Regions from separate parts of the Streptomyces longhuiensis genome, predicted to be linked through region 4. Evidence: riboswitches for the same ligand, from Rfam matches in the RefSeq annotation. Region 4 holds a riboswitch; each other region holds the start of a gene.

Region 1 (7,812 bases), 5.1 Mb from region 4:
GCGTGACCCGGTCTCCCACCGAGAGCGCGACGACGGGCTTCTCCGTCGCCCGGCGGGTGGCGAACGCCGGTGTCGAGCGCGAGCGCGACGACGAGAGGGACGCGGCGATGCCGCTCGTCGGTCCCGTCGACTTGGCGGGCGCCATGGCGCCCGTCCGCTTCCACTCCAGATGCGCGTCCGGGATCTCCTCCAGGAAGCGCGACGGCGGGTTGTACGAGGGCTGGCCCCAGGCGCTGCGCAGCGTGGAGCGCGTCAGATACAGGCGCTCACGCGCGCGCGTGATGCCGACGTAGGCGAGCCGGCGCTCCTCCTCCAGCTCCTTGACCTGGCCGAGGGAGCGCATGTGCGGGAAGACACCGTCCTCCATGCCGGTCAGGAAGACGACCGGGAACTCGAGGCCCTTGGCGGTGTGCAGCGTCATCAGCGTGATGACGCCGGAGCCGTCGTCCTCCTCGTCCGGGATCTGGTCGGAGTCGGCGACGAGCGCGACCCGCTCCAGGAACTCGGAGAGCGTACCGACGCTCGCCTCGCCCTCACCCTCGGCCGCGCCGTCCGCCGACGCGCTCTCCTGCTCGAACTCCAGGGCCACGGCCGCGAGTTCCTGAAGGTTCTCGATCCGGGTCTCGTCCTGCGGGTCCGTCGACGACTGCAACTCCGCCAGATAGCCGGTCCGTTCGAGTACGGCTTCCAGGACCGTGGCCGGGCCCGCGCCCGATTCGACGATCGTGCGGAGGTCCTCCATCAGCGTGTTGAACCGCTTCACCGCGTTCGTCGAGCGGGCCGCCATGCCGTACGCCTCGTCGACGCGGCGCAGCGCCTGCGGGAAGGAGATCTTCTCGCGCTGGGAGAGCGCGTCGATCATCGCCTCGGCGCGGTCGCCGATGCCGCGCTTCGGCACATTGAGAATGCGGCGCAGGGGGACGGAGTCCTCGGGGTTGGCGAGCACCCGCAGATAGGCCAGGACATCCCTGACCTCCTTGCGCTCGTAGAAGCGGACTCCGCCGACGACCTTGTAGGGCAGGCCGACGCGGATGAAGATCTCTTCGAAGACACGGGACTGCGCGTTCGTCCGGTAGAACACGGCGACGTCGCCGGCCTTCGCGTCGCGCGCGTCCGTGAGCCGGTCGATCTCATCGGCGACGAACTGCGCCTCGTCGTGCTCGGTGTCCGCGACGTATCCGGTGATCTGCGCGCCCGCGCCCGCGTTCGTCCACAGATTCTTGGGGCGGCGGGATTCGTTGCGCTCGATGACCGCGTTGGCCGCGGAGAGGATGGTCTGCGTCGAGCGGTAGTTCTGCTCGAGCAGGATCGTCGTCGCGTCGGTGTAGTCCTCCTCGAACTGGAGGATGTTGCGGATGGTGGCTCCGCGGAACGCGTAGATCGACTGGTCGGCGTCACCCACGACGCAGAGCTCGGCCGGCGGGAGGTCGCCCTCACGCGGCGGCTCGTCCTCCGCGCGGCCGCTGTCGACTGTCCCCACCAGCTCCCTGACCAGCGCGTACTGCGCGTGGTTCGTGTCCTGGTACTCGTCGACCAGGACGTGGCGGAAGCGGCGGTGGTAGTGCTCGGCGACATCCGGGAAGGCGCGCAGGAGGTTCACCGTCGTCATGATCAGGTCGTCGAAGTCCAGCGCGTTCGCCTCACGGAGGCGGGACTGGTACATCGCGTAGGCCTGGGCGAGGGTCTTCTCGAAGCCGTCGGCGGCCTGGGCCGCGAAGTCCTCCTCGTCGATCAGCTCGTTCTTCAGGTTCGAGATCTTGGCGCTGAAGGACTTCGGCGGGAACTTCTTCGGGTCCAGGTCGAGGTCGCGGCAGACCAGGGCCATGAGGCGCTTGGAGTCGGCGGCGTCGTAGATCGAGAACGACGACGTGAAGCCGAGCTTCTTCGACTCGCGGCGCAGGATGCGCACGCAGGCGCTGTGGAACGTCGACACCCACATCGCGTTCGCCCGCGGGCCGACGAGGGACTCGACGCGCTCCTTCATCTCGCCCGCGGCCTTGTTCGTGAACGTGATCGCGAGGATCTGGCCGGGGTGCACGCCGCGCTCGCCGAGGAGGTACGCGATGCGGTGCGTGAGCACGCGGGTCTTGCCGGAACCCGCGCCCGCCACGATGAGCAGCGGGGAGCCGCCGTGGACGACGGCCGCCTTCTGGTTCTCGTTCAGCCCGTCGAGGAGAGCCGCCGGGTCGAGCGCCGGGCGCGGGGCACCGTCCCGGTAGTACGCGTCCCTGGCCGGGGGCGCGTCGAACTTCCCGTCGAACAGGTCGTCCGGCATGTGCTCCGGAGCCGTGTCGTCCTCGGGCGGCGGCGGGGCATGCTCCTCACCGGCCTTCGAAGCCGTGAGGTCCGCCAGGAAGCTGTCGTCAAAGAGGCTGCTCATCGCTCTACGAGTCTAGGCCGCCCCACTGACACCCACGGCCGCCCCGGAAACTTCCCCCCGACTTCGCGGACCCGGACACCTCACGTAGTGCGGAAATCACCCTCCGTAAGGGTTACCGGAGGTCACGAACGAGATTGCCGAAGGTCACGAAAATGTATCGGGCATATCGAACATCAACCTTCACAGCAGCCACACGAGTTGGCTAGCGTGCTCCGCGGGCCGCCCGTCCCCCCGTCGGCAACCGCGCCGCGAACGGGTCGCCCCCGCTGAGTTCAGTACGCCGAGAGGCATGGAACCGGGGACCCACGACCTTTGGGGTGAATCGGCCGACGACCCGTCAGGGCGCGACCGTAGGGCAGCCTTCCGAATCTCCGCCCGAACCCGACAGCTAACCCGGTAGGCGGTCATGGGAAGGAGACGCGCCCCTTGGCGTCGCACCGCAAGCCGCGCGGCAGGACAGCCGGTCCCCGCACGGCCCCCGTCGTCGGAATCACCACGGCGGCCCTCACCTCCATAGCCCTGCTCTCGCAGAGCGCGACCGCCGCCCCGTCCGCGCCGCCGAAGCCGAGCCTGGAAGAGGTCCAGAAGAAGGTCGACACCCTCTACCACCAGGCGGGCGTCGCCACGGAGAAGTACAACGCGGCCAAGGAGCGCACCACCAAGCAGCAGAAGCGCGTCGGTGACCTGCTCGACGACGTCGCGCAGCGCACCGAGAAGCTCAACAAGGCCCGCCAGGAGCTCGGCACCTTCGCCGCCGCCCAGTACCGCACGGGCGCCGTCTCCGACACCGCGACGCTGCTCCTCGCCGACGACGCGCAGGACTACTTCGACCAGGACCAGCTGATGAGCCGGCTCACGAGCCGCCAGAAGAAGGCGGTCGACGACTACCAGACCGAGCAGGCCGCCACCACGAAGAAGCGCACCGAGGCGGCCAAGAGCCTGGAGACGCTGACCACTTCGCAGGCCACGCTCAGGAGCACGAAGAGGGACGTCCAGCAGAAGCTCGGCGACGCCCGCGAACTCCTGTCGAAGCTGACCGCCGAGGAGAAGGCGCGCCTCGCGGCGATCGAGAAGAAGAAGCAGGAGGCCGCCAGGAAGAAGGCGGAGGAGCTGGCGCGTCAGCAGGCCGAGGCGGAGGCCAAGCGCAAGGCGGCCGAGGAGGCACGCCAGAAGGAGAACCCGGACACGGGCAGCGGTTCGGGCACGGGTACGGGTACGGGCTCCGGCAGCACCGGCAGCGGCTACGCCGCCAAGGCCGCGAAGGTCATCGACTTCGCCGAGTCCCAGATGGGCAAGCCGTACGTGTGGGGCGCCACGGGCCCGGACTCGTACGACTGCTCGGGCCTCACGCAGGCCGCGTGGAAGGCGGCCGGCATCTCGCTGCCGCGCACGACCTGGGACCAGGTCAAGGTCGGCACGACCGTCACCACGGCCAACGCCCAGCCTGGTGACCTGGTCTTCTTCTACGACGACATCAGCCACGTCGGCATCTACATCGGCGACGGCAAGATGATCCACGCACCGAAGCCGGGCGCGAACGTCCGCGTCGAGTCGATCTACTACATGCCGATCCACAGCGTGGTGCGCCCGGCCTGACCGCTTCGTGGGGTTACGTTCGGGCGGTGCGCGGCCCGAACGCAACCCCAGGTCCCGGACCCACGTGGTCCCAGCTCCCGCCGGCCGCCGGTGCCGCCGTCATGGCCACCGGCATCATCTCGGTCGGCCTGAACCTGACCGGTCACTCGGTGCTGTCCGGCATCATGCTGGTGCTCGCCGCCGCCCTCTGGGTCGTCCTCGCGGCGGACTTCGCGAGCCGGCTGGTGCGGGAGCGCGACCGCTGGCAGTCCGAGGCCGACACCCCGCCCGCGCTCACCGCGGTCGCGGCGACGACCGTCCTCGGCACCCGGATCTCCGTGTTCGGCTGGCAGACCCTGGCCGAGGCGCTCCTCGCCCTGGCCGCGCTCGTCTGGCCGGTGCTCCTCATCAACGTCGTACGGCACTGGAAGCCGCGGATGCCGGGGGGCGTGTTCCTCGGATGTGTCGCGACACAGGGTCTCGTCGTCCTGGCGGCGACGCTCGCGCCCGCGGTCGGCGCGCACTGGCTCGCGTTCACCGGGATGGCGCTCTTCTGGGGCGGGATCGTCCTGTACTGCTTCGCACTGCTCCACTTCGACCTGCGCGAGGTGGCCTCCGGCGCCGGGGACCAGTGGGTCGCGGGCGGCGCGCTCGCCATCTCCGCCCTCGCCGCGGCGAAGCTCGTCGCGACGGGCCTGTGGAACCAGGACGACACGGACGTCCTGCGCACCATGAGTTTTCTGCTGCTCGCACTCGATGTGGCCTGGTACGTGGTGCTGGCGGTGGCGGAGGTGCGGTGGCCCCGGCCGCGCTACGACGTGCGGCGCTGGTCGACGGTCTTCCCGATGGGAATGACAGCGGCGGCGGCACTGTCCGTGAGCGCCGCCGCCGATGTGTCCTGGCTCAGAGGGCCGGGACAGGTTCTGGTGTGGATCGCGGTGGCCGCGTGGCTCGCCACCCTGATCGGGACGTTCAGGCCCGGAGCAGCACGCTGACCCAGGTCCGGAGCACCGCGATGCCGACTCAGGTCCAGAGCACCGCGATGAAGATGTTCGCGGTGGTCAGCAGGCCGACGAGGCCGAACAGGCCCTTGTCCACCTTCTCGTCGTCCCGCTTCACGTACACGAGGCCGAGGATCACGATCAGCAGCGCGAGCTTCACGCCGATCTTGATGTTGTTGACGGTGTTGTCGTCCGCCTGATTCAGGCCCACCAGGACGACACCCGTGACCAGCATGGTCAGCGCACCGTGCAGCATCGCCGGGACGAACCGGGCCGTTCCCTTGCCCATCGCCTTCATCTGGGTGAGGAACCCACCGAGGAGCGAGGCGATGCCGATGATGTGCAGGCCGACGAAGAGGTGGATGAGTACGTCCATGAACGGCGAGCCTAGCCGGGGCCTCACTGCCCCCATGAACCGGCCCGGACCGATCCCCCGACGGTCACATACGGTCACACGCAGAACACAAGGGCCAGTTGAGGACAATCCGTCACCAACCCGTGACGGTCAGGTTTAGCGTCCTTCCTCAGGTGACCGGCTCCCCACCGCCGCCCCGCTCAGGGGCGGTAGTCGGGCACCTACCGCCGAGAAAGGTCCGGCGGCGGCCCGCTCCCCCTGTGCGGGCCGCCGCCGGACGCGTAAGCAGTACGTACCGGAAGGACGTGCCCCTCGTGTCGGCAGCGCACCGCAAGCCCCGACAGCGCTCGCTCACCGGCCCCACGGCCCGCACCGCGGCGACGCTCGCTCTCGCCTCCGCGGCGACCGCCACCGCCCTGGACGGCGCGGCGCACGCGGACCCCCGGCTCACCCCGAGTCAGGTGAAGGCGAAGGTCGACCGGCTCTACCAGGAGGCCGAGAAGGCCACCGAGAAGTACAACGGCGCCAAGGAGAAGGCCGACAAGGCCGAGAAGAAGCTCGGCTCCCTGCGTGACGAGGCGGCCCGCAGGACGGACCGGCTCAACACCCAGCGCGAGGCGCTCGGTTCGGCCGCCGCCGCGCAGTACCGCACCGGAGCCCTCGACCCGGCGGTCCAGCTCGTCCTGTCCTCCGACCCCGCCCGGTACCTCGACAACGCGGCGCTCGCCGACCGGCTCGGCACCCGGCAGGCCTCCGCGGTGGGGCGCGTGCAGCGCGAGCTGCGGCAGATCGACCAGCTGCGCTCCGAGGCGGACGGCCGGCTCGCCGAGCTGCGCAAGCGACAGGGCGAGCTGAAGAAGCAGAAGAAGACGGTCACCGGGAAGCTGGCCGAGGCGAAGCGTCTGCTCGACCAGCTGCCGGCGGCCGAGCGCACCGGCGTCGGAGCGGGCGCGGGCGACACCGGCGCGGCCGACCGCGCCTCCCGCTCGGACTCCTCCCGCGACCTGCCGTCCGGCGCCCTGCCCAAGGCCCCGGACTCCCGCACGGAGGCGGCCATCGCCTACGCCTACAACGCCCTCGGCAGCCCCTATGTGTGGGGCGCCACCGGCCCGAACGCCTTCGACTGCTCCGGCCTCACCCAGGCCGCGTACCGCTCCGCGGGCATCTCCCTGCCGCGCACCACGTACTCCCAGATCAACGCGGGCCCGCGCATCCCACGCTCCCAACTGCAGCCGGGTGACCTGGTGTTCTTCTACTCGGGCATCAGCCACGTGGGCCTCTACATCGGCAACGGCAAAATGATCCACGCCCCGAACCCGAGCGCCCCGGTCCGCATCGCTCCGATCGACCAGATGCCCTTCGCGGGGGCTACGCGGGTGGCGTGAGGAGCGAGCCGTTCCGGTGCTCGTGCGCCATGTGGGCGTAGGCGCGGTCCGCCACTTCGGCCAGCACCTCGGGGCCCGCGGAGCCGCAGTGCGCGCGCAACTGCTCGGCGAACGCCTCCGAGTCCTGGCAGAGGGCGAGTGCCTGTGTCGCCTGGGCGATGAGTTCCGGCACATGCTCGGCGCAGTAGGGGTGTTCGCTCAAGGTCGCCGAGAGGATCGGGTCCTCGTCGTCGGTGAAGGCCACGTCGAGCCGGCTCTCGAGGCCGAGGAGCCGCGGAAATCTCACCTCCAGCTCCCAGCGGGCAAGCGGGATCTCCTCGTACGTCGCCTCGGGTTCGCGGCACGCCATCCGCAGGAGCGTCGCCAGATCGTTCATGAACTCGGGCACGGTCCGATGCCCCGCCACCCGACTCCACAGGGTGCGGGCGGACGGCGGGCAGGTCGAGAAGAACTCCTCGGTGAACGTGTGGGCCAGATAGTCGAGTTGAGCCGCGGCCGGCTGCAGCGGCCAGCTCCAGGGCGAGCGGGTGTACTCCACTCCCTGCATGCGCTGGTAGCGCAGCACCTGCCACTCCAGCGGATCACCGAATTCGGCCGCCAGACCGACGAGGTGGAAGATGACTCCGCTGGTCAACGCGGACTGCGGAAGACGCGTCGTCACCGCCCGTCACACCAGGCGCCGCGCCGTAGCCCACCGCGTCAGCTCGTGGCGGTTCGACAGCTGGAGCTTTCTCAGGACCGCCGAGACATGGGACTCGACCGTCTTGACGGAGATGAACAGCTGCTTGGCGATCTCCTTGTACGCGTAGCCGCGGGCGATGAGGCGCAGGACCTCGCGCTCGCGCTGCGTCAGACGGTCGAGGTCCTCGTCGACCGGCGGAGCGTCCGTCGAAGCGAACGCGTCGAGGACGAAACCCGCGAGGCGCGGTGAGAAGACCGCGTCGCCGTCCTGGACGCGGAAGATCGAGTCGACCAGGTCCGTGCCGGTGATCGTCTTGGTGACGTACCCGCGGGCGCCGCCGCGGATGACGCCGATGACGTCCTCCGCCGCGTCCGAGACGGAAAGGGCCAGGAAGCGGACCGGGTTGTCGGCGGCGGCCATCAACGGGGCGCAGC
Region 2 (7,812 bases), 4.1 Mb from region 4:
TCGTCGAAGTGCGTGTAGTAGAGGTCGATGTAGTCGGTGCCGAGGCGGCGCAGCGACTCGTCGGCGGCGGACTTGATGGTGTGCGCGGACAGGCCCTTGAAGTCGGGGTGGGCGCCGACCTTGGTGGCGATGACGACATCGGAGCGGTTGCCGCGCGCGGCCAGCCACTTGCCGATGACGGTCTCGGACTCGCCGCCCTTGTTGCCCGGGACCCACGCCGAGTACGCGTCGGCCGTGTCGACGAAGTTGCCGCCCGCGGCGACGTACGCGTCGAGCACGGCGAAGGACTGCGCCTCGTCGGCGGTCCAGCCGAACACATTGCCGCCGAGGGAGAGCGGGAACACCTCGAGGTCTGACGAGCCAAGCTTGCGAAGAGAAGTCATGGCCTGCCAGAACACCGATATGGATCAAGATATTCCGGACACGGCGAACCGGCAGCCCTGACGTCGGGGGGTTGCCGTCAGGACCGCCGGGGTTCGGAGGGTCACGAGCCTCAGATCGTCAGGCCGTTGGAGCGCAGCCACGGCGCGGGGTCGACCCCGGTCGCCTGGCCGCCGGGGTGGACCTCCAGGTGGAGGTGCGGCCCGGTCACGTTGCCGGTGGCGCCGACGCGGCCGATGACGTCGCCGCTGGTCACCTTCTGGCCCGCGCTGACGTTGAGGGACGACTGGTGGCAGTACCAGAGCTCGGTGCCGTCCGGCAGCTCCAGGACGGTGCGGTAGCCGTACGCGCCCGCCCAGCCGGCTTCCTTGACGGTGCCGGAGTGGATCGCCTTCAGCGGGGTACCCGTCGGAGCGGCGAAGTCGAGACCCGTGTGGTAGCCGGAGGACCACATCGAGCCGGGCTGACCGAAGGTGCCGGTGATCGTGTAGGAGGCGACCGGGAGCGTGAAACTCTTGGCGAGCTTGGCGAGGCGCTCGGCCTCGGCCTTCTTCTTCGCCGCCTCCTCCGCCGCCTTCTTGTCGGCGGCGGCCTTGGCCTTGGCGGCGTCCTGCTCCTTGGCGGCGTCCTCGGCGGCCTTCTTCGCGGCGGCCTCCTCGGCGGCCGCGGCCTCGGCGTCGGCGGCCTGGTCCTGCTGCTGCTCGGCCTGCTGCATGATGCGGGCGCGCAGGGCCTCACCGGCGGTCGTGCCCTGCTGGGCGTCCGCGGTGGTGATACCGGCGCCGGTCAGCGGGGTCGCGGTGGTGCCGGACTCGTCGTCGTCTCCGGAGACATCGGATATCAGCGCGCCCACGCCGGGCAGGGACTTGGCGTCGGGCAGCGAGTCCTTGACGGCCGAGAGGTCGGGCATGGAGATGTGTACGGGAGGCTTGCCGCCCTGCGCGGTGGCGATGCCGCCCGCGCCGACGGCCGCGATCACGCCGACACCGAGAACGGTGGAGCTGCGCGCGAGACCGCCGCGCTGCTTGGCCACGCGGTGCCTGCCGCGTACGGGGCGGACGGAGTCCTCGGTGGGGTTCCACTCCTCCCAGGTCCGCTCGTCCGCTTCGCCGAACTCTTCGCCGATCGGCGCATAGGAGAACTCTGGGGCAGGCCGGTTGGACGCCACTGGGGCGCGCTCCTTTCCTTCCTTCTCGCCTACCGGGTTAGCTGACGGGTTCGGAGCAGGAAGGTCTCCTACCGACGCCTTCCGCAAGGAAAGACGTCCGATTCACCCCAAGTTGGTGGTTCCCCGGCTCCCTTGCGGGATTAGGCGCGTGCGCACGGAGCCATCTCTTGTGACGGCTGGGACGACCGCGCTGCGTTATCGAACGTTAATAGACACCGGGGCCCGATTCCAAGCCGTTCCGACTGATCGTTAACGCCTTTGGCCTGGACTTAACGGGGCACGAGCGGGCGGAATCGGGCGAGTTGACCCGCAGCCGGAACAGGCGATTCACCTGACGGTTTGTCAAATGTTATGCGCAGTGGCGCTGTTCGACTACACAAGGTGATGACGGCACTCACCGCTGCTTCACGGCTGCTTCACGGCCGCCTCACCGCGAGCAGTGCCATGTCGTCCGTCGTGCCGCCCCCGGTGTGCCGGCGGACCTCGGCGGTGAGCGCGGCCAGCAGCGGATCGGGCCCCGGGAACATCCGCCCCGCGAGCCGCGCCGCCGGGTCGTAGAAGGTGCCCTGCGCGTCGCGGGCCTCCGAGAGGCCGTCGGTGTGGAGCAGCAGTGTCGCCCCGCTCGGGAACTCCGACTCGGACGCGCGGTCGGGCCAGGTGCCGAGGTCCCCCATCCCGAGCGGCAGCGCGGGCTCCGGCGCCGACAGGACCTTGAGCGCCCCGTCGCCGCCCAGGAGCAGGGGTTCCGGGTGGCCGCGGTTGATGACGCGTACGAGGCCGTTGCCGTGCGGGATCTCGGCGAGCACGGCCGTGGTGAAGCCCTCGAACTCGTCGAGGCCGTTGCGCCGCAGCCCTTCCCGCGCGAGCGCCCGCTCCAGGCGCTGCGCGACCGCCTCCAAGGTCGCCTCCTGCTCGGCCGCCTCCCGGAAGGCACCGATGACGACGGCCACGGCGGACACCGCGCCCATGCCCTTCCCCCGTACGTCGCCCACGACGAGCCGCACACCGTGCGGGGTGTCCTGCACCGCGTACAGATCGCCCCCGATGAAGGCCCCCTCCTGGGCGGCCTCGTACCGGGCCGCGATCTCCAGGCCGCCGATGCGCTCGGCGGGCTCGGGCAGGACGGCGCGCTGGGCCGCCTCGGCGATCTGGCGCACGGAGGTGAGCTGCTCGCTGCCGCGCCGCACGATGCGGTTCATGACGCAGGCGAGTACGGCGACGGTGACGACCGTGACGAGTTCGGTGATGGCGTCGGTGTCGTAACTGCGGGTGTACCGGAGATGCACCCCGAGTACGACGGCGACGGTCGCGAGGCCGGTCAGGAAGGTGCCGCGGGGCGAGAAGAACGGGGCCGCGACGAGCGGGGCGGCGGTGAACAGGGGCACGCCGGTGAACGTCGACGGCGTGACGTAGTCGTAGATCGCCCCGGCGACGATGAGCAGCACGGGCACCAGGCGTACGAAGAACCGGGCCCGGGACAGACGCTGCTCCGTCCCTCGTCCGTGCCCTCCTCGCTGCCCCACCACTCGTCTCCCGCCACCGTCCGCCTTGGTCCCGCGCCTGCGCACGTCATCGGCCCCACCCCAGGGTTGCCCGCGGGCAGACGGCGGGCGACCTGGTGGGACCGACCGGGTGAAAGGGGTCCCGGGCGGCGGATCACGGAACCCTGGGCAACCGATTCGCGTTCTGTCGCCGCAATGGCGTAGAGTCGTGTTTACCGACGCGGGGTGGAGCAGCTCGGTAGCTCGCTGGGCTCATAACCCAGAGGTCGCAGGTTCAAATCCTGTCCCCGCTACTGAAGGCCGAAGGCCCGGAACCAATGGTTCCGGGCCTTCGGTGTATTCCCTTACAGGTCGAACTCGTGCGGCGGCAGGTCGAGCATCAGGCAGGCCTCGCGGACGACGGCCTGCTCGGTCTTGTCGAAGTCGCCGTCGGCGCCGCCGATGACGATGCCGATCTGGACGACCGCGCGCGCCTCGGCGGGCTTCTTCTTCGCCTTGGCGATCTCCTGGAGAACGCTGACCTTGCCGAAGTCGAAGTCGGCGGTCAGCTTGTTCAGGTTCGCGTCGAAGCGGCTCTGGAGCTGGTCCGCCGGGAAGTTCTGCAGCACCTCGTTCGTGGAGATGAGCTGGGCCACGCGGCTGCGCTCGGCCGGGTCGACGTTCCTGTCGGCCGCGGCGACCAGCGCGCACATCGCCATGCTCGCGTCACGGAAGGCGCCGCTCTTCAGGTCGTTCTTCTTCGCCATGAGCTGCGTCTGCATCGTCGACGCGGACTCCTTGAAGCGATCCCACAGGGCCATGACTCTCCTCGTTCGGCGTGTACTGATCTTCTACAGCGCTGTAGAAACTAGTGGGGAGCGGCAAAAGTTCCGCCTCTAAACTGAAGGCCCGAACTCTCTGCCGGAGAGCCTTTCGCGGTCCGATGAACGGGAGAAGACGACGGTGCCGACACCCGAGAAGCCCTGACGGCGCCCGAAAGTGACCGACACCGCCCCGGCCGGCGTCGCCGCCCCGCCCTCAGGCCGTACGACCCTCCAGGTCCTGCGCTCCCTCGACAGCGGCCCGCGCGGCCTCACCGAGGCGGAGGCCGAGCGGCGCCTGGTCCTGCACGGCGAGAACGTCGTGCCGGGCACGCGCCCCCTGTCCTGGCCCCGGCTCGCCGCCCGCAGCCTGCGCGACCCGTTCACCGTCGTCCTGCTCTGCCTCGGACTCGTCTCCGCGACCGTCGCCGCCTGGGGCACCGCCTGCGTGATCCTCGTCCTGGTCGCCGTCAGCTGCTGCCTGCGCTCCGCGGGCGAGCGCCGCGCCGACAGCGCCATGGCGGGCCTGCGCGAGCTGGTCGCGACGACGGCGACCGTGCTGCGCCGCCCCAGCGACGACGAGACCGCCTCACCGGCCGGACACGAGCTCCCCGTAAGCCAGTTGGTGCCCGGCGACGTGGTGCGGCTCGGCCCCGGCGACCTGATCCCCGCCGACGTACGCCTCCTGCGGGCGCAGGGCCTGACCGTGCAACAGGCGGCGTTCACCGGGGAGTCCGTGCCGGCCGACAAGCGTCCCGTGGACCTGCCCGCGGACGGTGAGTCGGCCCATCTGTGCTTCCAGGGCGGCAGCGTGGCCTCCGGGAGCGCGAGCGCCGTGGTGCTCGCGACGGGCGCCGACACCCGCTTCGCCGCCGCCCACCGCACGATCGGCGCGGAGCGCGGGGCGAGCGCGTTCGACCGCTCGGTGCACGGCATCTCCTGGACCCTGATCCGCTTCATGCTGCTGACGCCGCCGCTGGTCCTGATGGCCGGCGCCGCGCTGCGCGGCCGGGGCCTGGAGACCCTGCCGTTCGCCGTGGCGGTGGCCGTCGGCCTCACCCCGGAGATGCTGCCGGTCATCGTCACGACGGCGCTCGCCCGCGGCTCCGCGCTGCTCGCCCGCACCCACGGCGTCATCGTCAGACGGCTCCCCGCGCTGCACGACATCGGCGCCGTCGACATCCTCTGCGTCGACAAGACGGGCACCCTCACCCAGGACCGCCCGGCCGTCGACCCGGCCCGCACCGACCCCGATGCCCTGCACTGGGCCGCCGTCTCCGCCTGGTGGACGCTCCAGCTCGCCGACCTGCCGACCGTGGACGCGCTCGACGAGGCGGTCGTCACGCAGGCGCTCGCGACGGACCCGGCCTTCACCGAGGCGTACGACGGCGTCACCGCCCTGCCCTTCGACCCCGTACGCCGCCTCGCCACCGCCGTCGTCCGGCGGCCCGGCACGCTCGGCACCGTCACCCTCGCCGTCAAAGGCTCCGTGGAGAACGTCCTGGAGCGGTGTGCCCTCGACGACGCCGAGCGCGCGAGCCTGCTCGCCCGGGCCGCGGACATGTCCGGCGACGGGCTGCGGCTCCTCGCGGTGGCGACCGCCGAACGCCCCGCCCGGCACCACCCGGGGGTCCTCCCGCGCCCTTCAGACGGTGGGGGAGGCACCGCCGACGAACGCGGCCTCACCTTCACCGGCTTCGTCGCCTTCACCGACGCCCTCGTGCCGACCGCCGCGCGGGCTCTGCGCGATCTGGGCGAGCGTGGCGTCACGGTCAAGGTCATCACCGGCGACCACCCCGGCACCGCGGCCCGCGCCCTGCGCGATCTGGGCCTCGCCCCCGGCGAGATCCACACCGCGGACGCCCTCGACGCGCTCACGGACGAGGAACTGGCCCACCTCGCCCGCCGCACCACCCTCTTCGCCCGCTGCGCCCCCGCCCACAAGGCCCGCATCGTCACCGCCCTGCGCGCCGGCGGGGAGACGACCGTCGGCTTCCTCGGCGACGGCGTGAACGACCTGCCCGCGCTGCGCGCCGCCGACGTCGGGATCTGCCCGCGCGACGCGGTCGCGGCGGCGCGCGACGCGGCGGACATCGTGCTCGCGCAGCCCGCCGACCGGCCGGGCAAGGACCTCACCGCGATCGGCCACGCGATCGCCGCGGGCCGTCACAGCAGCGGCAACATCGCGACGTACCTGCGCGTCACGCTCTCCTCGAACCTCGGCAACGTGATCGCGATGCTGTCGGCGGGCCTCCTGCTGCCGTTCCTGCCGATGCTCCCGGCACAGGTGCTCGCCCAGAACCTGTGCTTCGACGCGGCCCAGCTGTCGTTCGCCTTCGACCGCCCGGCGGCCGCCGCCCTGCGCCGCCCCACGACGCTGCGCCCGCGCGACTTCCTGCGGTTCATCACCGGGTTCGGCGTCCTCAACGCCGCCGCCGACCTCGCGACCTTCGGCGTCCTCGCGCTCGCCCTGCACTCCACGGCGGGCCCGGCCGACGAGGCGGCGTTCCACTCGGGCTGGTTCACCGAGAACCTCCTGACGCAGGCTCTGGTGATGCTGCTCCTGCGCACCGGCCGCGCCCCGCGCACCCCGGGCCCGGTCCGCTGGGCGGTCGCGTCCCTGGCCGTCGTCGGCGTCGTGCTGCCACTGACCCCCGCCGCCCACCCGCTCGGCATGACTCCCCTGCCGCCCGTGTACTACGCGCTCCTCGCGGCGGTCCTCGCCCTGTACGCGGTCGCGCTGACGGCGGTGAAGCGGCGGTACGTGCGGCAGGCGTGAGGGGCAACGGAGTTCGGCGGGAACAGCGCAGCGGCCCGGCCGGCCGAAGCCGTCCGGGCCGCTGTTCACGCGGTAGACCCTGTGGGACTCGAACCCACAACCAATGGATTAAAAGTCCACTGCTCTGCCAATTGAGCTAAGGGTCCACGCGCCGACCCGCGCCGACGCATCCCCGAGCATAGCCCGCCGGGGCCGGGAGGCCGATCGGGTATCGGCCTCCACGGCCTGTCGGAGGTCACAAGGGCGGCCGGACGGCGCGCCCACCGCTCACGGATCGACCGGTTCCGGCGCTCCCACGCGCCCCGCCTCACGGGCGACGGTCCGCGCGTGCTCCGGGTTGAGGAACCAGTGCCGGGCCGACACCAGCCACCACACACCGGCGAACCCGAGGACCACAAGGACCGCGATCGGGGCGTAGTTGAACGTCTCCCACGTGACCGGCGAGACCTGCGGGAGCATGAACAGGACCGTGATGACGGCGACCCACACCACGGCCACGATCCCGATCGGCCGCGACCACCTGCCCAGGTGCCAGGGCCCGCGCTCGAAGGCGTCGCCCTTGCGCAGCCGCAGCAGGGTCGGGACGACGTACGCGATGTACAGGCCGATGACGGCGATCGAGGTCACGGCCGCGTACGCGGTGACGTTGATGAGGTACGGCAGACCGAGCACGAGGGCACCGAGCGCGGCCAGCCACACCGCGGCCACGGGGGTGCGGGTGCGCGGGCTGACGGTGTGCCAGACGTGCGAGTACGGCAGCGCGCCGTCGCGCGAAAAGGCGTAGATCATACGGCTGTTGGCCGTGACGGAGGCCATACCGCAGAAGAGCTGCGCGCCGATGACGACGAGCAGCAGCAGCTTCCCGGCCGTCGCCCCGAGCGCGTCGAGCAGGATCTGCGCGGGCGGCGCACCCGTGGCCGAGCCGAGGGCTCCCTGGTACGACTGGATGGCGAAGGTGAAGCCGAGCAGCAGCACGAACCCGGCGATCCAGGACGTCCAGATGGAGCGCACGATGCCCTTCGGCCCCGCGGTGGACGCGTCGTGGGTCTCCTCGGTCATGTGCGCGGAGGCGTCGTAGCCGGTGAACGTGTACTGGGCCATCAGCAGTCCGATCAGGACGACGTAGAACCCACTGCCCCAGCCGGTGTTGTTGACGAACTTCGTGAAGACGAAGGACGCGGA
Region 3 (7,812 bases), 6.3 Mb from region 4:
TGGCGCAGGTGCGGGGCGGTCGTCTTGAGGGCGACGGGGTAGCCGAGGGTGCGCGCGGCGGCGGCCGCCTCGTCGGCTCCGGGGGCGGGCAGGGTCTGCCGTACGTCGATGCCGTAGCGGGCGAGGAGGGCGCGGGCGTCCTCGGGGGCGAGCTCGGCGCCGCGCGGGTCGTCGTCCTTGGCGAGGAGCGCGGTGATGACCTCGGCGGCGCCCGTCTCGTCGATGCCGTCGTACTCGGGGACCTTGCCGGGCTCCGCCGCGTCGCGCCGCCACTGGGCGTACTTGACGGCTTCGGAGAGGGCGCGGACGGCGCGCTCGGCTGCGGGGTAGGCGGGGATGAGCGCGGGCGTCGGGGCGGGCTCGTCCGTGGGCGGGCGTCCGGCCGGGGGGCCGCCGGGGGTCCTGGCGAGCGCGCGGGGGCCGGTGCTGGTGGCCGCGGAGAGCGCCTCGGCGAGGCCGCCGAGCTCCACGTGCACGACCAGGACGGGCTTGGTGGGGGTACCGGCGGCGGCCGAACTCAGGGCCTCGGCGAGCGCCGCGTCCTCGGCGGTCGACTCCCCCACCGCCGGCATCGCCGTGACGACGACCGCGTCGCACTTGTCGTCCGCGAGCGCCTCGGTCAGCGCTGCGTGGAAGTCCTCGGCGGACGCCGCGGTCGTCAGGTCCCGCGGCGGCTTCGGCCGCAGGCCCTCGGAGAGGCAGACGTCGTACGTGAGGAGGCCCAGCGACTCCGAGTTCCCGAGGATCGCCACGCGGGGGCCCGGCGGGAGGGGCTGGCGGGCCAGCAGCAGGCCGGTGTCGACGAGTTCGGTGATGGTGTCCACGCGGATGACACCCGCCTGGCGCAGCAGGGCGGAGACGGTGGCGTACGGCAGGCGCGTGGCGTTGACCGCGTGGCCGAGGGGCGCGATGCCGCTGTGCCGGGCGCCCTGCACCACGACGAGGGGCTTCGCGGCCGCCGTGCGGCGGGCGAGGCGGGTGAACTTGCGCGGGTTTCCGATGGATTCGAGGTACATCAGGGCGACGTCCGTGTCGGGGTCGTCGTACCAGTACTGGAGTACGTCGTTCCCGGACACGTCCGCGCGGTTGCCGGCGGAGACGAACGTCGACACACCCGTCACTCCGGTCACGCCGCCGCCGCGCCGCTGGAGGCGGGCGAGCAGTGCGATGCCGATGGCCCCGGACTGGGCGAACAGGCCCATGCGGCCGGCGCGCGGCATCTCGGGCGCGAGCGACGCGTTGAGCCGCACCTCGGGCGAGGTGTTGATGAGGCCGAAGGCGTTCGGCCCGATGAGGCGCATGCCGTACGAGCGGGCCTGGCGCACCAGTTCGCGCTGGCGGGCGCGGCCCTCGCTGCCGGTCTCGGCGTATCCGGCGGAGACCACGACGATCCCCTGCACGCCGCGCTCCCCGCACTCGGCGACGACTTCGGGGACGTACCGCGCGGGGACGGCGACGACGGCGAGGTCGACGGGCTCGGCGGAGTCGATGCCGTGGACGGAGCGGTGGGCGGGGACCCCGTCCAGGTCGCGCAGGTCGTCGGGGAACGCCCTGTTCACGGCGTGGAGACGGCCGGTGAAGCCGGCGTCGCGGAGGTTGTCGAGGACGCTGCGGCCCACTCCCCCGGGCGTGCGGCCCACGCCGATGACGGCGACGGATCCGGGAGCGAGGAGCCGGTGCACCGAGCGCGCCTCGGCGCGCTGCTCGCGGGCGCGCTGCACGGCGAGCGAGGCCTCGGTGGGTTCGAGGTCGAACTCCAGGCGGACGACGCCGTCCTCGAAGTGGCGCTTCTGGGTGTATCCGGCGTCCGTGAACACCTTGATCATCTTGGTGTTGGCGGGCAGGACCTCGGCGGCGAAGCGGCGGATCTCCCGCTCGCGGGCGACGGCGGCGATGTGCTCCAGGAGCGCGGACGCGACGCCTCTGCCCTGGTGGGCGTCCTGCACGAGGAAGGCGACCTCGGCCTCGTCGGCGGGGGCGGAGGCGGGCATTCCCTGGGCGTTGATGCGGTCGTAGCGGACGGTCGCGATGAACTCGCCGCCCACGGTGGCCGCGAGGCCCACCCGGTCCACGTAGTCGTGATGGGTGAAGCGGTGGACGTCCTTGGCGGACAGGCGCGGGTACGGCGCGAAGAAGCGGTAGTACTTCGACTCGTCGGAGACCTGCTCGTAGAAGTTCGTGAGCCGCTCGGCGTCGTCGGTGGTGATGGGCCTGATGCGCGCGGTGCCGCCGTCGCGCAGCACCACGTCTGCTTCCCAGTGGGCGGGGTATGCGTGCCGGTCCGACGGGGTCTGCATGGGGCAAGCGTACGGCTCGGCGGTGACAGTCGTACGGGTCGCGGCGCGAGCGGGCCGAAGGCACGCTATGAGGGCCGACGGGCGTGTGCGGACGGCACGTAGGACCCACATCGGGCACGTCCACCGATGTGGGAGACTGGTCTAGACAACCGTGAGAATCCTGAAGGGCAGCATCACATGGCTGAGCGCCGCGTCAACGTCGGCTGGGCCGAGGGCCTTCACGCCCGCCCCGCCTCCATCTTCGTCCGCGCGGCCACGGCTGCCGGCGTCCCCGTGACGATCGCCAAGATCGACGGCACCCCCGTCAACGCCGCCTCCATGCTCGCGGTGCTCGGCCTGGGTGCCGGCGGCGGCGAGGAGATCGTCCTGTCCTCCGACGCCGAGGGTGCGGACATCGCGCTCGACCGTCTGGCCAAGCTGGTCGCCGAGGGGCTCGAGGAGCTTCCCGAGACCGTCTAGTACGGGCCGGTGCGGGGTCGCTCAATGCTGACCCGTGCCGGGTCTCTGGATTCTTGGGCGCCGTTTACCGCTCGCAGGAGATCGCGCCACATAAAGGGTCTGTTCGGATTTTCCGAGCAGACCCTTTTGCTTTCCACGAACCTGTCCCCGTAATTTCGGGGCAGCGGAAATAGAGCCCCTCCAAATGGGCCGCCCTCTTTGTATACGGCGCCTCTGTTAATGCTGGAGCCCCGCCGTGTTGACGGGATGTTGCGAAGTCCTCACACGGCCACCCGTACGAGGGGCGCGCAGGCGGTGAGCGGCCATTGCGCGCTCCGTGTGCTGCGCCGTGAGCGCCCGCGCGCGCTCCACGTCACCGCGCGCCACGGCGTCCACGATCACCCCGTGCTCGGCCCAGGAGTCGGCGGGGTGCTCGGGCTGCTCGACGGTGTACATCCACGCGATCTTGTGGCGGAGCTGCGTGAGCATCGTGATCAGCCCCGGGCTGGCGGACGCCTGCGCCAGCGTCTCGTGGAACCAGCCGCCGAGCGAGCGCAGATCCTCGCTCCGACCTCGCCTGGAGCGCTCCTGGCCCAGCCTGACCAGGCCCCGCAGCACCTTCAGGTGCGCCTCGGTGCGGCGCTGCGCGGCGCGGGCCGCGGCGAGCGGTTCGAGGAGCATCCGGATCTCCAGCTGGTCCGCCGCCTCCTGCGTGGTGGGTTCGGCGACGCACGCGCCCGCGTGCCGGCGAGTGACGACGAAGCCCTCGGCCTCCAGGGTGCGCAGCGCCTCGCGCACGGGCACGCGGGAGACGCCGTAGCGGCGGGCGAGGACCTCCTCGGTGAGTCTGCCGCCGCGCTCGTAGACACCGGAGACGATGTCGTCGCGGATCGCCGTGCATACCGAGTGCGCCGGAATGCGCATGAACCGACCTCCGCCTTAATCCCCGCGAAACGCGGTAGACAGTCGCTCTACAGCGCGATTGCAATCCGTTCAGCGCGCTTGCCCAGCGACTCTATTCCAGCGGGCGCGAATTTCCGACGGCAGGCCGTAATCCATGGATATTTTTTGGACAGCGCCGCCGGGAACGAACGAGCCGGTCCGGTGACGAGCGCGGCCGGTGACGCCGAAAGCCCCGGCTCGGCGAGCCGGGGCTTTCGATGTGTTGTCGCGAGTACGCGGCGAGGGTCAGACGTTGACGCCGTGCGCGCGCAGGTACGCGACGGGGTCGATGTCCGAGCCGTACTCGGGGCTCGTGCGCGCCTCGAAGTGGAGGTGCGGGCCCGTGACGTTGCCGGTCGCCCCGGAGAGGCCTATCTGCTGGCCCGGGGTGACCGTCTGGCCGACGGAGACGCCGATGGACGACAGGTGGCCGTACTGCGTGTACGTGCCGTCGTTCATCTTGATGACGATGTTGTTGCCGTAGGCGCCGCCCCAGCCGGCCTCCACGACCGTGCCCGCGCCCACGGCGTGGACCGAGGTGCCGCTGGCGGCGTGGAAGTCGATGCCGGTGTGGCTGCCGGAGGACCACAGGCCGCTGCTGGCCTTGTACGCGGTCGACACGTACGAGCCGGTGACGGGCATGACGAAGGCGTTCAGGCGCTTGCGCTCGGCCGCACGGGCGGCGCGCTCCTTGGCCTCGCGCTCGGCCTTGGCCTTGGCGGCGGCCTCACGCCGGTCCTCCTCGGCCTTCTTCTTGGCCGCGGCCTCGGCCTTCTTCTTCGCGGCGGCCTTGTCGGCGGCCTGCTGCTGGGCGGCGGCCTGCGCGTCGATCTGCTCCGCGAGGGAGTCACCGATGGAGATGGCCTTGGTCAGGCCGGTCTGCTCGAGAGACGCGTCGTCAGCGGCGAGGGCGGGGGCGGCGAGGCCTCCGATGACACCGGTCGTGGTGAGCGCGGCGACGCCGGCGACCTGCGCGGTGGTACGCGTGAGACGGCTCGGGCGACGGTGCTTCCCGGTGGCACGGGTGAACGCCATGGAGTGGCTGATCCTTTCCTTCCTTCTCGCCTACCGGGTTAGCTGACGGGTTCGGAGCAGGAAGGTCTCCTACGGACCCCCTTCGGGGAAGGGCGTCCGATTCACCCCAGGGACGGTGGGTCCCCGGCTCCCCCGGCTCGCGCCTTGGGGGACTCGGCGATGACTGTCCGGCGCCGCGGGCGCGGCGTACATCTGGCGGACAGCCGGACCGACGCTAAGCGGGGCATCTTTCAATCAACAAACGGAACCGGGCTTTTGTAGCGCATGCCACAGGGCAGACAGGCAACCACTGGTTCAATTCGGACATAAAGGGGCCCCGGTGGTCATCTCGCCCACCGGGGCCCCTCGTTGCACACCGGTCACGGTCAGCCCGTGACGACGGTCACCTCTCCGATACCGAGCGCCCTGACGGGCTCCTCGATCTGCGCGGCGTCACCGACGAGCACCGTCACCAGACGGTCCATCGGGAAGGCGCTCACGACGGCCGCGGTGGCCTCCACGGTGCCCGTCGCGGCGAGCCGCCGGTACATCTGCGCCTGGAAGTCGTCCGGCAGGTGCTGCTCGACCTGGTCGGCGAGCGTCCCCGCGACGGCCGCGGCGGTCTCGAACTTGAGCGGGGCGACGCCCACCAAGTTCTGTACGGCCACGTCCCGTTCGGCGTCGGTGAGGCCCTCGGCGGCGAGCGTGCGCAGCACCTTCCAGAGGTCGTCCAGCGCCGGACCCGTGTTCGGCGTGTCCACGGAGCCGCTGATGGCGAGCATCGCGGCGCCCGTCCCGTCCGGCGCCGAGCGCAACACCTGGCCGAACGCCCGTACGCCGTAGGTGTATCCCTTCTCCTCTCGCAGGACGCGGTCCAGGCGGGAGGTGAGGGTGCCGCCCAGGCAGTACGTGCCGAGCACCTGCGCCGGCCACACCCGGTCGTGCTTGTCGGCGCCGACGCGACCGATCAGGATCTGCGTCTGCACCGCGCCCGGCCGGTCGACGATGACGACCCGGCCGGTGTCGTCGGCCGTCACGGGCGGTACGGGGCGCGGCTCGGCCGTGTTCCCCGTCCAGGCGCCCAGCGTGTCCGCGAGCAGCGCGTCGAGGTCGAGGCCCGCGAGGTCGCCCACCACGACCGCGGTGGCCGTGGCCGGGCGCACGTGCCGGTCGTAGAAGGCGCGTACGGCCGCCGCGTCGATGGCCGCGACGGTCTCCTCGGAGCCCTGGCGCGGGCGGGACATGCGCGCGGTGGCCGGGAAGAGCTGCTTCGAGAGCTCCTTGGCGGCGCGGCGGCCGGGGTTCGCCGTCTCGTGCGGGATCTCGTCGAGCCGGTTGCGCACGAGACGTTCGATCTCGCTGTCCGCGAAGGCGGGTGCCCTGAGGGCGTCGGCGAGCAGGCCGAGCGCCTTCGGCAGTCGGGAGACGGGGACCTCCAGGGAGACCCGTACGCCGGGGTGGTCGGCGTGCGCGTCGAGGGTGGCGCCGCAGCGCTCCAGCTCGGCGGCGAACTCCTCGGCGGCGAGCTTGTCGGTGCCCTCGGAGAAGGCCCTCGCCATGATGGTGGCGACGCCGTCGAGCCCGGCGGGCTCGGCCTCCAGGGGAGCTTCGAGGTTGATCTCGATGGCGACGACCTGCTGGCCCGGGCGGTGGCAGCGCAGCACCGTCAGGCCGTTGTCGAGGGTGCCGCGCTCGGGCGCGGGGAACGCCCACGGCCGCGCCGTGCCGGCCTGGGGCTGCGGGTGGAAGTCCATGGTCGCGAGCTCGGTCACTTGCCGGCCTCCTCGTCTGCGGTCTCGTCCGTGGTCGCTGCGGCGGTCTCGTCGGCCTCTTCGGGGGCCGTGGGCTCGTAGACGAGCACCGCGCGGTTGTCGGGGCGCAGATGGGCCTGGGCCACCTCCTGGACCTCCTCGGCGGTGATGTCGAGGACGCGCTGGACGGCGGTCAGGGCGAGCTGCGGGTCGCCGAACAGGACGGCGAACCTGCACAGTTCGTCGGCGCGGCCCGAGACCGTGCCGAGCCGGTCGAGCCACTCGCGCTCCAACTGGGCCTGCGCGCGCTCCATTTCCTCCGGAGTGGGACCGTCGGCGGCGAACCGCGCGAGCTCCTCGTCGACGGCCTCCTCGATCACCGGGACCTCGACGTCGCCGGACGTCTTCACGTCCAGCCACCCCACGGAGGGCGCCCCCGCGAGCCTCAGGAGACCGAACCCGGCGGCGACGGCGGTCTGGTCGCGGCGGACGAGACGGTTGTAGATCCGGGACGACTCGCCGCCGCCGAGGACCGTCAGGGCCAGGTCGGCCGCGTCGCACGCGCGCGAGCCGTCCTGCGGCAGCCGGTAGGCGGCCATCAGCGCGCGGGCCGGGACCTCCTCCTCGACGACCTCGCGCACGCCCTCGCCGATCCGGTCGGGCAGGGCGCCGTCGCGCGGGGGCTGCTTGCCGTCGTGGCGCGGGATGGAGCCGAAGTACTTCTCGACCCAGGCCAGCGTCTGCTCGGGGTCGATGTCCCCGACGACCGAGAGGACGGCGTTGTTCGGGGCGTAGTACGTACGGAAGAAGTTCCGCGCGTCCTCCAGGGTGGCCGCGTCCAGGTCGGCCATGGAGCCGATGGGCGTGTGGTGGTACGGGTGGCCCTCCGGGTACACGAGGGCGGTCAGCTTCTCGAACGCGGTCCCGTACGGAACGTTGTCGTAGCGCTGGCGGCGCTCGTTCTTGACGACGTCGCGCTGGTTCTCCATCGACTCCTCGTCGAGCGCGGCGAGGAGGGAGCCCATCCGGTCGGCCTCCAGCCAGAGCGCGAGCTCCAGCTGGTGGGTCGGCATGGTCTCGAAGTAGTTGGTGCGCTCGAAACTCGTCGTCCCGTTCAGCGAGCCGCCGGCGCCCTGCACCAGCTCGAAGTGCCCGTTCCCGTGGACCTGCTTCGAGCCCTGGAACATCAGGTGCTCGAAGAGGTGAGCCAGGCCCGTGCGGCCCTTGACCTCGTGGCGCGAGCCGACGTCGTACCAGAGGCAGACGGCTGCGACCGGGGTGAGGTGGTCCTCGGAGAGCACCACGCGCAGCCCGTTGTCGAGGCGGTGCTCGGTCGCTGTCAGGCCGCCGGAGCCGGCCTCGGCGGTGGC
Region 4 (7,812 bases):
ATGCTCGGGAGTGCCCACCGGCCGATCGTAGACGCCCGGGCCCCGCCCGGCCCGATCACGTGCCCGGGGTCGAACGGCCGGACGGGCGATCCCTGGTGGCGAGCCCTCGGCATGGGGAACAGGTGGAGAGCAAGCCAGCCCAGTCGGTCTTCGGACGGAAACTCATGACGCGGATCGCTGCCGTTCACGGCGCCCTCGCACCGCACCGTCGCGCCCAGTCCGAGATCACGGACATGGTGGCCCGCGCGTGCCTGCCGGAGGGCACCGACCGCGGGGTCCTGGACCGGCTGCACCGCAGCGCCAGGGTCGACTCACGTCACATGACGCTGCCCCTCGACCAGTACGAGGAACTGGACGGGTTCGGCGCCGCCAACGACGTCTTCATCGCTTCCGCCACCGACCTGGGCGGCCGTGCCGTCCGCGACGCCCTGCGCATGGCCGGGCTGTCGGCTGCGGACGTGGACCTGCTGATCTTCACCTCTGTCAGCGGCATCTCCACCCCGTCGATCGATGCCCGGCTCGCGGTGCGCCTCGGACTGCGGCGGGACGTCAGAAGACTGCCCATGTTCGGACTGGGCTGTGCCGGCGGCGCCGCCGGTCTGGCACGCATGCACGACTACCTCGTCGGCCGGCCCGACCACGTGGCGGTGCTCCTGTCGGTCGAACTGTGCTCGCTCACGTTCCAGCGCAATGACGCCACCATGGCCAACCTGGTCGCCACCGGGCTGTTCGGCGACGGGGCCGCCGCAGTCGTCGGGTTCGGGGCACACCGCCCGGCCGAGACCGCCGGCCCGACGATCGTGGACACCCGCAGCCATCTCTATCCGGACACCGGGCGCCTCCTGGGCTGGGATGTAGGGGACTCCGGCTTCCGCGTCGTCCTCGATCCTCGGGTCCCCGACGTCATACGCCGTCACCTCGCCGATGACGTCGAGGGGTTCCTCGGAGACCACGGGCTGAAGACGAAGGACGTGACCGCGTGGGTGTGCCACCCCGGCGGCCCCAAGGTGCTGGAGGCTGTCGCCGAAGCCCTCGACCTGCCCTGTGACGCACTCGATGTGACCTGGCGCCACTTGGCCGAGGTGGGCAACCTGTCCTCGTCGTCGGTACTCCACGTGCTGCGCGACACCCTGGCCGACCGCCGTCCGCCGCCGGGCACACCGGGTGTGCTGCTTGCGATGGGGCCCGGCTTCGCTTGCGAACTCGTCTTGCTGCGCTGGTAGTTCGGATCTCGGAGGACAGAGGACACATGATCTGGTACGGACTGCTGGTGGCCGCCGTCGCGGGCGAGCGCGTCGCCGAACTCGTCGTCGCCCGTCGCAACGAACGGTGGAGCGCAGCCCGCGGGGCGACCGCCTCCGGGCAGGGCCACTACCCGGCGATGGTCGCGCTCCACACCGGGCTGCTGGGTGGCTGCCTCTGCGAGGTATGGCTGGCCGACCGTCCGTTTCTGCCGGCACTGGCCTGGCCGATGCTGGTCCTGTTCGCGGCTGCCCAGGCGCTGCGGTGGTGGTGTGTCAGCACGCTCGGGCCCCGCTGGAACACCCGGGTGATCGTCGTACCCGGACTGCCTCTGGTGACAGGAGGCCCGTACCGCTGGCTGCGGCACCCCAACTATGTGGCCGTCGTCGCCGAGGGCGTGGCCCTTCCGCTGATCCACACCGCCTGGGCCACTGCGACCCTGTTCACCCTGCTCAACGCCGCTCTGCTCACGGTCCGCATTCGCTGCGAGAACCGGGCCCTGGCCGCCTCGACCACGCCCGCTGCGGCGTGATCGACGTACTGGTGGCGGGCGGCGGGCCGGCCGGTCTGGCCGCCGCCATCCACGCGGCGCTCGCCGGCCTGGAGACAGTCGTCGTCGAACCCCGCACCGCGCCCGTGGACAAGGCCTGCGGAGAGGGCGTCATGCCGAGCGGTGTCGCCGCACTGCGAGGACTGGGCATCCAGGTCACCGGCCACGAACTGCGCGGCATCCGCTACGTGGACGGCAGGGCACGCGCCGAAGCGTGTTTCCGCGACCGTAGCGGGCTGGGAATCCGCCGTACGACGCTGCACGCCGCGCTTCACCGGCGCGTTCTCGATCTCGGCGTGCGGATGGTGACGGGCAAGGTCGGCGAAGTGCGCCAGAGTGCCGACTCGGTCACCGCGGCGGGCACGACAGCCCGCTGGCTGATCGCCGCCGACGGCCTGCACTCCCCCGTGCGGCGGACGGTGGGACTGGAGATGCCTGGCGTCAAAGACGGCCGCTACGGACTTCGCCGGCACTTCCGCGTCGAGCCATGGACCGACTTCGTGGAGGTCCACTGGTCCCGTGAGGGCGAGGCCTATGTGACACCGGTCGGCGAGGACCTGGTGGGCGTCGCGATCCTCAGCCGCTGCCGCCGCAGCTACGACCAGCACCTCGCCGGCTTTCCCGCCCTCACGGCGTCGCTCCGCGGTGCGGCCGCGACCGACGTACGTGGCGCTGGACCGCTGCGGCAGCGCGCACGGCGCAGAGTCGCCGGCCGTGTCCTGCTCGTCGGCGACGCCGCGGGCTACCTGGATGCCCTCACCGGCGAGGGCATCGCTCTCGGCCTTGCGACCGCTCGGGCGGCCGTCCGTTGCCTGGCCGCCGGACGACCGCTGGAGTACGAGCGCGCCTGGACGCGGCTGACCCGGCGCCATCGGCTGCTGACCGGCGCCCTCCTGGCCGCGGGCCGCCGTCCCGGCACCGCCCGCCTCATCGTCCCGGTGGCATCCCGGATGCCACCGGTGTTCTCCGCGGCGGTTCACGCGTTGGAGTAGGAGAGCATCTGATCGATGTTCCCAGGCGGCTCTGCCCGTTTCATCCGCTTCGATTCGCCAGGTGGGTGTGGATTCTCCGGCGAGTGCGCACCGCCACCCACCTCGCCACCGGGCCTGCGGCGGGGAACCCCTGCGGAAGCGCGGGATCGCCACAGAGCTTGGCAGGAACGCTCTCCGAAATCTGGGGACCAGGGGCCAAGGGCCAGGGGCCAGGGGCCAGGGGCCAGGGGCCATACGAGCGTGGGGCCATGCGAGCGTGCCATTCATCCGGCCATGCTCGAGGACCTCGCCGTGGGCACCCCGCGATCCGAACCAGCAGGCCACGCAGCGTCCACTCGGGATCAGCCGACCGCATGTGCAGACGACCAGGGCCATTCGGAGGCCCTGGTGTGGTGGCTGCCGTCGGCCGGGCTCCGCGCTGGGCAGAGTGGACATGTCACCGGGCAGCAGGTGGCGACAGGACTCTGGGAGGACCGCATGACCGCTTCGTCACCCGCCACCGACGCGCCTCCGGCCCGGTACGACGACCTGCGGGCGATGGTGATCAACTGCACCCTCAAACGCTCGCCGGAGACGAGCAACACCCAGGGCCTGATCGACCGCAGCACCGCGATCATGGAAGCCCAGGGCGTCCACGTCGACGTGATCCGGGCCGTCGACCACGACATCGCCACGGGCGTGTGGCCCGACATGACGGAGCACGGCTGGGAGACCGACGCCTGGCCGGACCTCTACCGGCAGGTCATGGCCGCCGACATCCTCGTGCTGGCCGGCCCGATCTGGCTGGGCGACAACGGCTCCGTGACGAAGCAGGTCATCGAACGTCTCTACGCCTGTTCCAGCCTCCTCAACGACGCAGGACAGTACGCCTACTACGGCCGCGTCGGCGGCTGCCTGATCACCGGCAACGAGGACGGCGTCAAACACTGTGCGATGAACGTCCTCTACAGCCTGCAACACCTGGGATACACCATCCCTCCCCAGGCCGACGCCGGATGGATCGGTGAGGCCGGCCCCGGCCCCTCCTACCTCGACCCGGGCTCCGGCGGCCCCGAGAACGACTTCACCAACCGCAACACCACGTTCATGACCTGGAACCTGCTGCACCTGGCCCGGGCATTGAAGGATCTCGGTGGCATCCCCGCCTACGGCAACCAGCGCACCGCCTGGGACGCCGGCTGCCGCCACGACTACGAGAACCCGGAGCACCGGTAACGCCACCCGTAGGGAAGCGGGCCACCTCGCCCCGGCGTCGGTCAGATGCCGTGCACGCATCGAGCGCCCGCACACCCCGGCACCAGCCGCCCGCCTCCCGCCTCCCGCCTCCCGCCAGCCCACCGCTCATCGGCACCCGAGGAAGCGGCCCGTCCCACGGCCCACCACGACGCGGCGCTTCCTGCCTCAAGACAGGAACGCGCCGCCCCCATAAGCCCGTTCGCGCTCGTGTGCAGAACGCCTTCGCCCGGATGAAGGTCTGATACATCCCGCGCGCCTGACGAATCACCGTCATGTTCCGTGCGCCCGAGTAGCTCCCTCTGTTACTGCGCTTCTTCGCGGCGGGCCTTCGGCTCGCGAGTCGGCAGAGGATTTCAGCAGGCTCCTCCGGATCCGGGCCGAGGACTTCACTGACATACGAGTAGCGATCGGAAACTGACTTCCCATCACACTCAGGCCTCTCCTGAGCTCACGCAAATCCTGCGCCGGCAAGATCTTCGGGTGCAAAGCCGGATCCCTCACCTGCCCACCCCAGGCACCCCGCGCGCCCGGCAGGTCGGGGCAGGAAGTGCACTCCGACGACGGAGCCCGCCGGCCTCACCTCAGTCGATCCTCAGTCGCCCCTCAGCCGAACCGCGCAAGGCCACGTCCAGGCACCACCCCGATCGAGGCCCGCCCATGAAGTGCGGCGGGGGCGACCCTCGGGTCGCACAACCGGGTCGGCACTGGTGCCGATATGTCCCTTTAGGCAGGAAAAGCGGCGTGGCGCTATGTCCATCTTTGCGACTAAAAATGCCTTTTAACATTATTGGCGCCCCATAGGCAGTTAAGCGTGCATCGAGCGTCATTCATGCGAAATATTGCGCTCTGATAGGTGATCGGGCTGCATTCCAACCCGCACCCCCTTCAGTGAACCGTGTCACACGAACGGACGCCGGCCCCGAGCTCTGCTGATGCCCTGCTTCCCTTCTGCGCGAAGAGGATTGGGCTTTTCGATCAAAGAGGGCGGCGGGTTCCGATCGCCGCACACAGGGCTCTCACATTTCGCGATCGCAATTCCGGTCTTGTTCCTTCCGCGCCTTCTCGCCTAATGTCACCGTCAATCCGGATGGAACGCCGAATCCTGCCGCTGTCCGGAATCCCTCCCACCCACACGGATACGCACGGCAGGAGCGGGGGACCCAGGTAAGCCGCCGATCCGGTTTCCGGAACGGCTCGGGGTGAAGTCGCACACATTGTGCGACCGGACATCTCCCGTCCGAACCCGACAGCTCACCTCGCAGGCGACGGAGAGGAATTCGTCATGCCCTCAAAGGGAAAGCACCGCCGCATCAAGTCCATCTCGCTCACCCGAGGGCTCGCCGCCGCGGGCACGGGCGCGGCCGTGCTCGCTCTCCCGGTGCTCGGCGCGACCACCGCCAGCGCGGCGCAGGCCGCCCCGGCCGCGAAGAGCGCCGCGGCCCCCGCGACGTACGTCGTCACCGCGGGCGACACCCTCAGCAAGATCGCCCGAGAGCACTCTCTGAGCGGCGGCTGGAAGAAGCTGTACCAGGACAACCGAGCCACCATCGGTGACAACCCGGGGCTGATCTACCCCGGTGCCAAGCTCACGCTCGGCAAGAAGAGCCCCGCCAAGCCCGCGGACACCAGGGCGTACGCCGAGCGGGCCGACCGCTCCGAGGTCCGGACCACTCTCGCCGCTGCCCCGGCGAAGAAGTCCTACACCAACGACCTCGACGGCTGGATCAAGGAGTCGCTCGACATCATGGCCCAGCACAAGATTCCCGGCACCTACGAGGGCATCCACCGCAACATCATGCGCGAGTCCTCCGGCAACCCGCTGGCCATCAACAACTGGGACTCCAACGCTGTCGCGGGAACCCCGTCCAAGGGACTCCTGCAGGTCATCGACCCCACGTTCATCGCCTACCACGTGCCCGGCACCTCGATGAACAGCTACGACCCGGTCGCCAACATCACCGCCGCATGCAACTACGCGGCCGACAAGTACGGCTCGATCGACAACGTGAACGGCGCGTACTGACAGTCGGTTCGGGCTCCCTCCCGCTCAGCACGGAGGACCCCTCGGTTCACTCCGCCTGAGCGGAAGCCCAGCAATGCCGGTTGAAGCGCATCGATGATGTGTGGCCCTGAAGTCCCGTAAGCACGAAGGGACTTCAGGGCCACTTTTGTGTCCTGTCCAACCCCTTGCGCGCCATCACCCCCGTGCATATCCTCCCGGCGAGTCGAAGCGCTTCGACGCCACGGAGAGAGAGACAGCATGGCAGACCCACACCCGGTCATCCCCGGGTTCCACCCGGACCCCAGCGTCTGCCGCGTCGGCGACGACTACTACCTGGCGTGCTCGAGCTTCGAGTACGTGCCCGGGGTGCCGCTCTTCCACAGCCGCGATCTGGTGCACTGGCGGCAGATCGGCAACGTCCTCGACCGGCCCGGCCAGCTGCGGCTGCCCTGGGACACACCCTCCTCGGCCGGGATCTACGCGCCGACGCTGCGCCACCACGACGGCCGCTTCTGGCTGATCACCACCAATGTGAGCGAGGGCGGCGGCAACCTGCTCGTCTCCGCCACCGACCCGGCGGGCCCCTGGTCGGACCCGGTCCCCCTGCCCGGTGTCCCCGGCATCGACCCGGATCTCGCCTGGGACGAGGACGGCGTGTGCTGGGTCACGGTCGCCGGGATCTCCCAGGTCCGTATCGACCCGTACACCGGCGAGACGTTCGGCGAACCGCGCCCTCTGTGGTCCGGCACGCCGGGCGCCAAGGCCCCGGAGGCGCCGCACCTGTACCACGTGGGCGACCATTGGTACCTGCTGATCGCCGAGGGCGGCACCGAGCGCGGGCATGCCGTCTCCGTGGCCCGCGGCCCCGCGCCCACCGGCCCCTTCGAACCGTGCCCGGCCAATCCTGTCCTGACCCACCGCAGCACCGACGAATCCGTCCAGAACACCGGCCACGCCGATCTGGTGCAAGCGCCCGACGGCACGTGGTGGATGGTGTTCCTCGGGGTGCGGCCGCGCGGCGGCACCCCTGGCTGGCACGTGCTCGGCCGCGAGACCTTCCTCGCGCCGGTCACCTGGGAGGACGGCTGGCCGGTCGTCGGACCGCCGGTGACGGCCGGGCCCGCCTCCGTCTCCGCCGAACCCTTCACGGACGACTTCGACGACGCCGATCTGCGGCCCTCCTGGATCTCGCTCCGCCACCGGTCCCCCCGGCACTGCACGACGAAGGAACGGCCGGGCCGGCTGACGCTCCACGCCCTCGGGGGCGGCCCCGACGCCGCCGACGTCACCTTCGTCGGCCACCGGCAGCAGCACCTGTCCTGCCGCGTCCGCGCCCACCTCGACCCGGCGGACGGCACCGGCGGCCTTGCGGTCCGGCTCGACGAACGGCATCACTACGAGATCGAGGCCGACGCCGCCGAGGTACGGGTGATCGCCCGCGTCGGACCGCTGCGCACCGTGGTGGCCTCCACGCCCCGGGCGACGGCCGGCGGGCCGCTCGTGATCGGCGTCGACGTGACCCCCACCCACACCCCACTCGACGCACGCACCGGCCCCGACACGCTCGCCTTCGGCGTCGAGGATCCGCACGGCACCTTCACCGCACTCGCGACCCTCGACGGCCGCTATCTGTCGACCGAGGTGGCCGGCGGGTTCACCGGTCGCGTCATCGGCCTGTACGCCGCGACCGGCACCGCCCACTTCGACTGGTTTCGCTACGAGCCGCTCGCCATCTGAACCCGACCGCTGACCCAGACCACCGATCGCCCTACAACTCCCTTATCTCGTAG

The links. A riboswitch is a leader RNA that binds a small molecule or an ion and turns the genes downstream of it on or off. The one in region 4 is predicted to bind cyclic di-AMP.
Region 1: it holds a riboswitch for cyclic di-AMP, as region 4 does, so the genes downstream of both, LGI35_RS26885 (C40 family peptidase) here and LGI35_RS03425 (transglycosylase SLT domain-containing protein) in region 4, are expected to answer to the same signal.
Region 2: it holds a riboswitch for cyclic di-AMP, as region 4 does, so the genes downstream of both, LGI35_RS22270 (M23 family metallopeptidase) here and LGI35_RS03425 (transglycosylase SLT domain-containing protein) in region 4, are expected to answer to the same signal.
Region 3: it holds a riboswitch for cyclic di-AMP, as region 4 does, so the genes downstream of both, LGI35_RS32185 (M23 family metallopeptidase) here and LGI35_RS03425 (transglycosylase SLT domain-containing protein) in region 4, are expected to answer to the same signal.

What each region holds. Positions count from the first base shown of each region.
Region 1 is NZ_CP085173.1:5,789,524-5,797,335, reverse strand. Features, by position in the region: gene pcrA (DNA helicase PcrA) at 1-2,380, opposite strand, end outside; cyclic di-AMP (ydaO/yuaA leader) riboswitch at 2,649-2,798, shown strand; gene LGI35_RS26885 (C40 family peptidase) at 2,807-3,976, shown strand; gene LGI35_RS26880 (tellurite resistance/C4-dicarboxylate transporter family protein) at 4,078-4,950, shown strand; gene LGI35_RS26875 (hypothetical protein) at 4,979-5,332, opposite strand; gene LGI35_RS26870 (C40 family peptidase) at 5,626-6,696, shown strand; gene LGI35_RS26865 (hypothetical protein) at 6,680-7,357, opposite strand; gene LGI35_RS26860 (LuxR C-terminal-related transcriptional regulator) at 7,364-7,812, opposite strand, start outside.
Region 2 is NZ_CP085173.1:4,810,828-4,818,639, forward strand. Features, by position in the region: gene LGI35_RS22265 (aldo/keto reductase) at 1-383, opposite strand, end outside; gene LGI35_RS22270 (M23 family metallopeptidase) at 494-1,549, opposite strand; cyclic di-AMP (ydaO/yuaA leader) riboswitch at 1,561-1,706, opposite strand; gene LGI35_RS22275 (PP2C family protein-serine/threonine phosphatase) at 1,966-3,072, opposite strand; tRNA gene LGI35_RS22280 (tRNA-Met) at 3,271-3,344, shown strand; gene LGI35_RS22285 (tellurite resistance TerB family protein) at 3,396-3,851, opposite strand; gene mgtA (magnesium-translocating P-type ATPase) at 4,030-6,630, shown strand; tRNA gene LGI35_RS22295 (tRNA-Lys) at 6,704-6,776, opposite strand; gene LGI35_RS22300 (amino acid permease) at 6,898-7,812, opposite strand, start outside.
Region 3 is NZ_CP085173.1:6,998,901-7,006,712, reverse strand. Features, by position in the region: gene LGI35_RS32200 (bifunctional acetate--CoA ligase family protein/GNAT family N-acetyltransferase) at 1-2,297, opposite strand, end outside; gene LGI35_RS32195 (HPr family phosphocarrier protein) at 2,475-2,756, shown strand; gene LGI35_RS32190 (GntR family transcriptional regulator) at 2,973-3,659, opposite strand; gene LGI35_RS32185 (M23 family metallopeptidase) at 3,924-4,712, opposite strand; cyclic di-AMP (ydaO/yuaA leader) riboswitch at 4,726-4,881, opposite strand; gene LGI35_RS32180 (M16 family metallopeptidase) at 5,078-6,463, opposite strand; gene LGI35_RS32175 (M16 family metallopeptidase) at 6,460-7,812, opposite strand, start outside.
Region 4 is NZ_CP085173.1:695,669-703,480, forward strand. Features, by position in the region: gene LGI35_RS03400 (UbiA family prenyltransferase) at 1-18, opposite strand, end outside; gene LGI35_RS03405 (type III polyketide synthase) at 165-1,223, shown strand; gene LGI35_RS03410 (isoprenylcysteine carboxyl methyltransferase family protein) at 1,250-1,774, shown strand; gene LGI35_RS03415 (NAD(P)/FAD-dependent oxidoreductase) at 1,771-2,784, shown strand; gene LGI35_RS03420 (flavodoxin family protein) at 3,262-3,999, shown strand; cyclic di-AMP (ydaO/yuaA leader) riboswitch at 5,136-5,300, shown strand; gene LGI35_RS03425 (transglycosylase SLT domain-containing protein) at 5,303-6,043, shown strand; gene LGI35_RS03430 (glycoside hydrolase family 43 protein) at 6,281-7,759, shown strand; gene yicI (alpha-xylosidase) at 7,791-7,812, opposite strand, start outside.